Regions from separate parts of the Streptosporangium sp. NPDC000239 genome, predicted to be linked through region 2. Evidence: riboswitches for the same ligand, from Rfam matches in the RefSeq annotation. Region 2 holds a riboswitch; the other holds the start of a gene.
The links. Region 2 has a riboswitch for thiamine pyrophosphate ahead of thiC (phosphomethylpyrimidine synthase ThiC). Riboswitches for the same ligand answer to the same signal wherever they lie in the genome.

Region 1: linked by a shared signal. The riboswitch ahead of ABT340_RS33610 (purine-cytosine permease family protein) and the one ahead of thiC (phosphomethylpyrimidine synthase ThiC) in region 2 are both predicted to bind thiamine pyrophosphate.

What each region holds. Positions count from the first base shown of each region.
Region 1 is NZ_JBEPEI010000018.1:167,837-171,238, forward strand. It holds gene ABT340_RS33605 (methylated-DNA--[protein]-cysteine S-methyltransferase) at 1-514, shown strand, start outside; gene ABT340_RS33610 (purine-cytosine permease family protein) at 539-1,906, opposite strand; TPP riboswitch at 1,897-2,009, opposite strand; gene ABT340_RS33615 (RNHCP domain-containing protein) at 2,362-2,715, opposite strand; gene ABT340_RS33620 (hypothetical protein) at 2,968-3,402, shown strand, end outside.
Region 2 is NZ_JBEPEI010000002.1:776,298-779,699, forward strand. It holds gene thiC (phosphomethylpyrimidine synthase ThiC) at 1-1,127, opposite strand, end outside; TPP riboswitch at 1,122-1,233, opposite strand; gene ABT340_RS09015 (cysteine hydrolase family protein) at 1,442-2,026, shown strand; gene ABT340_RS09020 (GlxA family transcriptional regulator) at 2,039-2,971, shown strand; gene ABT340_RS09025 (hypothetical protein) at 3,011-3,402, opposite strand, start outside.

The sequences.
Region 1 (3,402 bases), on a different contig from region 2:
GGGCGCCACCCACCCGGACATCGCGTTCGGCACCATCGAGGTCCCCGTAGGACGGCTGACGCTCGCGGCGACACATCGGGGCGTCGTCGCGTGCAGCTACGAGGACGAGAACGTCGTCTTCGAACGTGTCAGCAGGGAGGTCGGCTCCTTCATCGGCCCCGATCCCCGCAGGCTCGACCCGGTCCGCAGAGAGCTCGACGCCTACTTCTCCGGCAGGCTCCGCGCCTTCACGGTCACCGTGGACCTGCAGCTCGCGACCTCCTTCGCCAGGACCGTGCTGCAGATGATGCTGGCCGTGCCGTACGGGACGGTGACGACCTACCGGGAGATCGCCGAGCGGATCGGCAGGCCGAGGGCGCTGCGCGCGGTCGGCAACGCGCTGGGCAGCAACCCGGTCTGCGTGATCGTGCCGTGCCACCGGGTCGTCGAGAGCGAGGCCGTCCTCGGCGGCTACGCCGGAGGCGCGACCGCCAAGGAACGACTCCTACGGGTGGAGAGCACCGCCCGCCTCTAGGCTCTCCGGACACGAAAGGGCAGGTCAGGTACGGCGGCGCCGCCTCAGGGCGAGAAGGCGCGGCGCCCCGATCGCCAGGGTGATCAGTCCGGAGACCAGGAAGGCGCCGAGGGCGGCGCTCATCCAGGGCTGGGGGGTGAACCCGACCGCCCGCTTGGCACCGTCCCAGATCGCCGCCCACCAGGAGACCTGCGAGGGGGCCGCGAGCATCCACCACGTGACGAAGCCCAGCACCCACGGCAGGACCATGACCAGGCGGGAGGGCGCGTTCTCTGAGATGTCCCAGTTCCTGCCCCTGCCGAGCAGGAAGTAGTCGACCGCCAGCACACCGAACATCGGCACGAACACCGCGCCGATGATGCTCAGGAAGGCGCCGTAGGAGTTGACGTCCACGACCAGGGCGATGGCCGTGGTCAGCACGCCGACGGCCACGGAGAAGACGCGGCGGTCGATCCTCGGCATCAGGTTCTGCAGCGACATCGCGGTCGAGTAGACGTTCGCGAACGACTGGTCGGTTTCGCGCAGCACGAGGATGCCGAAGAACAGCGCGCCCAGCGGGGCCGCGACGAACGGCCCGAACACCGCAGTCTGGTTCTCCTGGACCACGGCGTGCCCGGCGAGCGCGACCGCGTAGACGCCGACGGCCAGACACGCGACCTGGGCGACGGTGTAGCCGCCGACGATGCCGGTGAAGGCGGCCCGGCTCGACCGTGAGTGCCTGGCGTAGTCCGCCGCGACCGGCACCCAGGAGACCGAGAGGGCGACCACGAAGTCGACCGCGGCCGCGAAGGCGTCCCAGGAGCCGCCGCTCTGCGCGGGAGTCTCACGCAGGAAGACCACCGCGAACCAGACGACCGAGACGACCACACCGATCGTGACGAACCGCCTGAGCAGCCTGATGGCTCCCAACGGGTAGATGGTCAGCGCCATCGTCAGCGCCCCTGCCGCGACCACCCAGACCGCGTAGGGGACCGAAGGCCCGAAGATCGCCTGGGCGCCCATCGCGACGACCCACAGCTCGAACGCCCCCCAGCCGATCATCTGGACGACGTTGAGCACGGTCGGCACGTAGGAGAGCCGTACTCCGAACAGCCCACGCAGCAGCACCATCGCGGGCTGCCCCGTCTGCACCCCGGGAACCGCGGCCAGGCCGACCATCGCGGTGCCGATGAGGCTGCCGACCAGGGCCGCCAGCAGCGCGGCGCCGAAGGTGAGCGGGTTGTCGCCGCCCAACGGGTTGATCAGGACGAGCGCGAAGGAGAAGCCGAGCAGGCTGACGCCCAGGTTGGCCCAGAACGCTCCCTGGTCGAGCATGCCGAGGGTCTTCGGAGGTGCCTGGTCGAGGGTGAGGGGGGCCTCGGCATGCTTGGAATTGATGACGTCAGACGTCATGACGCGCTCCCTACGCCGGCATTACCCGGACAGGTTCATGCGGTCGGCGACAGCCGTAGTCGCCCTCTCAGCCTGGTTGCCCCAAGCTCCCGCGTTGACTTACCTACCGAACCGGGATCAGCCCAGTTCGCGCCCCCATGATGCACTATTAGTCCGCTTCCGGCTACTTCCCCCCTGGGGAGGGAGTCGGCACGGGGTGCGTCCGTGGACGTCCGCGAGAGTACAGCCAAGTTCGCTGCGGTAGCTGTACTTCGTAGCTGTACCGCACGGGCAACGACCTGCCGAAACGTACGGCCGACCTCGCACGCCGAGCCAGCCGGCGAAGGCCATCCCCACGTGCGCGGGGAGCACTCGGACGCTCTCGTGGCGACCTGGAACATCCCCGCGGGGATGGAGGCTCTCCGTGACGGGCGCGGGCCGGGAGTTCCGGTGGTCCGCGCCCGTTCCGGGCTGCCTCAGAGCTGGGCGAAGTAGTCCAGCGGGAAGGGCGGGCGGGCCAGTGGGGCGACGGCCAGTCTCATCAGGGTGAGCGGGTTGTCGTCACCGGCGACGCGGTTGGCGTTGAGCGTGCCGCACGCCGTACAGCGATGGATGATCGCCCACTCGCCGTCCTGACGTGCGTGGATGGCGATCGGGGCCATGCCCGAGGCGCAGTCTGCGGCCCTGTCGCCCGGGTTGTTGTCCAGGTGCCTGGACCACAGGCAGGTGGGGCAGTGGTTGCGGTGCGCGGTTCCCGGCGCGTCGGTGGGCACGTCGAGGCGGCAGTTGACGCAACGGAAGGAAGTGATGCGGGCGCGATGGCGTGGCAATGGAGGAGCTCCAGACGAAAGTGGGTGACGAGTCGGCTGACTGTGCCGTCGTGACCCACGCGGGCTCACCCCCGCCGGAGCCTCCGGTGGGGACGTCGACCCGATCGAGGGCGCGCGACGGCGTCCTCGGTGCCCGCGGGCATTAACATCCCCCCTAATCTGCTCGGAGCCAGTGAAACAACCCATCGCGCCACGAAGCAACTGGTTTAACCCGGCGACGGCGTCCCGCGAAGTGCCAGAGGAGTATGCACCGTGACATCCGAGACCGACCCCGACGGGTGGAGTGCCGCGCTGACCGGGGCCTTCGAGATACTGCTCGGCGGGGAGCCGACCGTCGACCCCGCCGCCGGATACGGGGTGTACTACGCCTCGGACTCCCTCGACGAGTTCCTGTTCCCGAGTCCCTGGGCCACCCCTGGGGGGTTGTCGGGCCGGGAGCCGAGGTACCTTCCTGATTCGGACGGAGAGTATCCCTTCTCCCCCTGGACATGGCGGTTCGACCTGGGTGAGTCGCTGTTCCGCTTCGACGCCGACCTCCTGGCGGGGACGGGGCCGTGGGGTGCCGACGGGTACAAGGGCTCCCGGCCGTTCGACGACGCCTTCGTCGCCGACCTGCGGACCGTCTCGTCGATCGACGAGGCCGGTGAGGCGCTGGTGTACGGCGCGGAATTGGGACCGCTCCTGGGC
Region 2 (3,402 bases):
CACAGCTCCATCTGCAGGTCGACGTTCTCCTTGATCTTGTGCATGGGCACGTGGCCCGGCCCCTCGATCATGACCTGGCAGTCGTGTTCCCAGGCGACGTGGGTCAGCTCCCCCAGGGTGCGCAGCTCGGCGAACTGCGCCTCGTCGTTGGCGTCGTAGATCGATCCGGGCCGCAGCCCGTCGCCGAGGGAGAAGGTCACGTCGTAGGCGGCGAGGATCTCGCACAGCTCCGCGAAGTTGGTGTAGATGAAGTTCTCCGCGTGGTGGGCCAGGCACCAGGCCGCCAGGATCGAGCCGCCCCGGGAGACGATGCCCGTCTTGCGGTTGGCGGTCAGCGGCACATAGGCCAGCCGTACCCCCGCGTGCACGGTCATGTAGTCGACGCCCTGCTCGCACTGCTCGATCACCGTCTCGCGGAAGACCTCCCACGACAGGGCCTCCGGTTTGCCGCCGACCTTCTCCAGCGCCTGGTAGATCGGCACCGTGCCGACCGGCACCGGGGAGTTGCGCAGGATCCACTCGCGGGTCTCGTGGATCCGTTTCCCGGTGGACAGGTCCATGATCGTGTCGGCCCCCCAGCGGGTGGCCCAGCGCATCTTCTCCACCTCCTCCTCGATCGAGGAGGAGACGGCCGAGTTGCCGATGTTGGCGTTGACCTTCACCAGGAAGTTCCGGCCGATGATCATCGGCTCGCTCTCCGGATGATTGACGTTCACCGGCAGTACGGCCCGGCCTCTGGCGATCTCGTCGCGGACGAACTCCGCGGCCACGCCCTCGCGCAGCGCGACGAACTCCATCTCCGGTGTGATCTCCCCGCGTCTGGCGCGGGCCAGCTGCGTGTGCCGTACCGGCTTGGGCAGCGTTCCGCCGCAGGACTCCGTCCCGCCGCAGGCGAGCGTCTCCCCGGTCCGCCGCCAGGCCGACCTGAGCGGCGGCAGGCCCTTGGCCGGGTCGGCGTCGTACTCCGGATCGGTGTACGGACCCGAGGTGTCGTACAGGACGACGGACGACCCGTCGGTCAGCGGCACCTCGCGCATCGGCACGCGGATGTCCGGCCGCGAACCGGTGAGGTAGATCTTCCTTGCGTTCTGGACATTCTGGGCAGCCTTCTGGGCAGGTGGCACCATAGGACAACTTCTCCCTACGCCGGCATTACCCGGTCAGGTTCAGCGGTCGGCAGCGGCGGTAGCTGCCCTCTCAGCCCGGTTGCCCCGAGCTCCCGCGTTGGCATACGTGCCGAACTGAGATGATCTCAGTTCGCGCCCCAATGATGCCCCATTCACCCCTTTGGAGCTACCTTCTGGCCTCTTGTGGCTATTTTTAGCGACACGGTACGGGCTGCCTTGGGTACGGCGTGCGGGTGAGGCCCCTGACCGGATCGGTCCGCAGGCCGACCAGGTGATGCCTTCAGCCCGGACCCCCGCGTCGCCAGGCTGAGGGCATGACCGGCGCTCTCATCGTCATCGACGTCCAGAACTCCTTCCTCCAGCTCCCCGACTGGCGGTACACCTCACGACCCGACATCGTCCCCCAGGTCAACCGCCTCGCCACGGCCGCCAGGGCCGCCGGGGACACGGTCGTGTGGGTCCTCGGCTCACGCCCGGGATCGGGCTCCGTCTTCGACCCGGCCCGGGGGTTCGTCCGTCTGATGGACGGCGTCGAGCCCCTTCCCGGGGAGCCGGTCCTCACCAAGACCGCGCACAACGCCTTCACCACCACCAACCTCCAGCAGTACCTCACCCAGCGCGGCATCAGGAAGCTGACCATCTGCGGAATCCGCACCGAGCAGTGCTGCGAGACCACCACCCGCATAGCCTCCGACCTGGGCTTCGAGGTCGACTTCGCCATCGACGCCACCGCTACCACGCCGATCCCGCACCGCACCGCCCCGGACGACCTGTCCTTCGCCGAACTCGTACGGCACCCGCGCACACTCGGCGTCGACGAGATCATCGCCCGCACCGAATACGCTCTGTCGGGCCGTTTCGCCACCATCAGAACCGTGGACCAGCTCACCGGAAACTAGGAGGTGCCGGTCATGCCGAGGGTCGTCTTCCTGCTCATCCCGCGGGTGCACCTCCTCGACGTGGCCGGGCCCGCCCAGGTCTTCTCCACCGCCGACGACCTCGGGCACCCGTACACGCTCACCTACGTCGCCGAGGACGACGAGGTCGCCACCGTCCAGGGGCTGCCCCTGCGGGCGGAGACCGGCTGGCCGACCCTGACGCCCGACGATCTGGTCATCGTGCCGGGCTGGCGCGGCCCGACCCGCCCCGCGAGTCAGAAAACCCTGCGCCACCTGCGCGAACACCACGCGTCCGGCGGTACGGTCGCCAGCGTGTGCGCGGGCGCCGACGCGCTGGGCCGCGCCGGGCTGCTCGACGGCCGCCGCTGTACGACCCACCACGCCGTCCAGGACGAACTCGCCCGCCTCCACCCCCGGACGACGGTCGTCAGGGACACGCTGTACGTCGAGGACGACCGGATCGTCACCTCGGCGGGCGTGGCCAGCGGAACCGACATGGCACTGCACCTGGTGACCACCCGGCACGGGCCGTACGTCGCGGGGCAGGTGGCCCGCGCCATGCTCGTCCACACCCACCGCGACGGTACGGCGGAGCAGGTCAGTCCGCTGTTGCGCCGTCGCTCGCACGTGGACGAGACGGTCCACCGCGTCCAGGACCTGATCGAGGTCCGGTTCACCGAACGGCTGCCGCTGAGCCTGCTGGCCGAGGCCGCCGGATGCAGCGAACGGACCGTGACCCGGCTGTTCAGCAGGGCGACCGGACTCACCCCCCTGGCCTACCAGACCGCCCTGCGCCTGGAACGCGCCGAACACCTCCTCGGTCGCGGAGCCACCGTCGAGACCGCCGCCCGCGCCGTGGGCTTCGCCGACGCCCGCATGCTCCGCAGGCTACGCGCCCGTACGACGCCCTCGGCGGGCCGCCGAAGCGTGGGGTTCCGCCGCTGATCCCGTCCCGGCGTGCACACCCACCTGGACAGGACTCGATCAGCGAGACCAGGCGTCGCCGGGGACACGATAGAGAACGCGCGACGCCGCGAACCACTCCCGGTCGAGGAACCGGCCCGTGATCCGCCCCGCCAGGATGAGGTAGTACTCCACCTGCTCCCGGAATCCGGCGCCGTCCAGGTCCAGATCCAGCGCGTGATCCCGGAACGCCTCCTCGCCCACCCTGCCCATGTGCTCCCCGTCGTGGTAGTAGACCATCCCCTCGTCGGCGAGCTCATACAGGCCGGCCATGTGCCAGTGGGCGAGAACGCCCCTTCCTCCCGTGCTCGCTTCTTCGGACAACGTGAAACCCCTGTTCATGGTGACCGCGACAGACCAGCCCGGGGAGTGCGTCCCGATCCAGACCAGAGTCTCCTGCCCGTCGTTCTCAA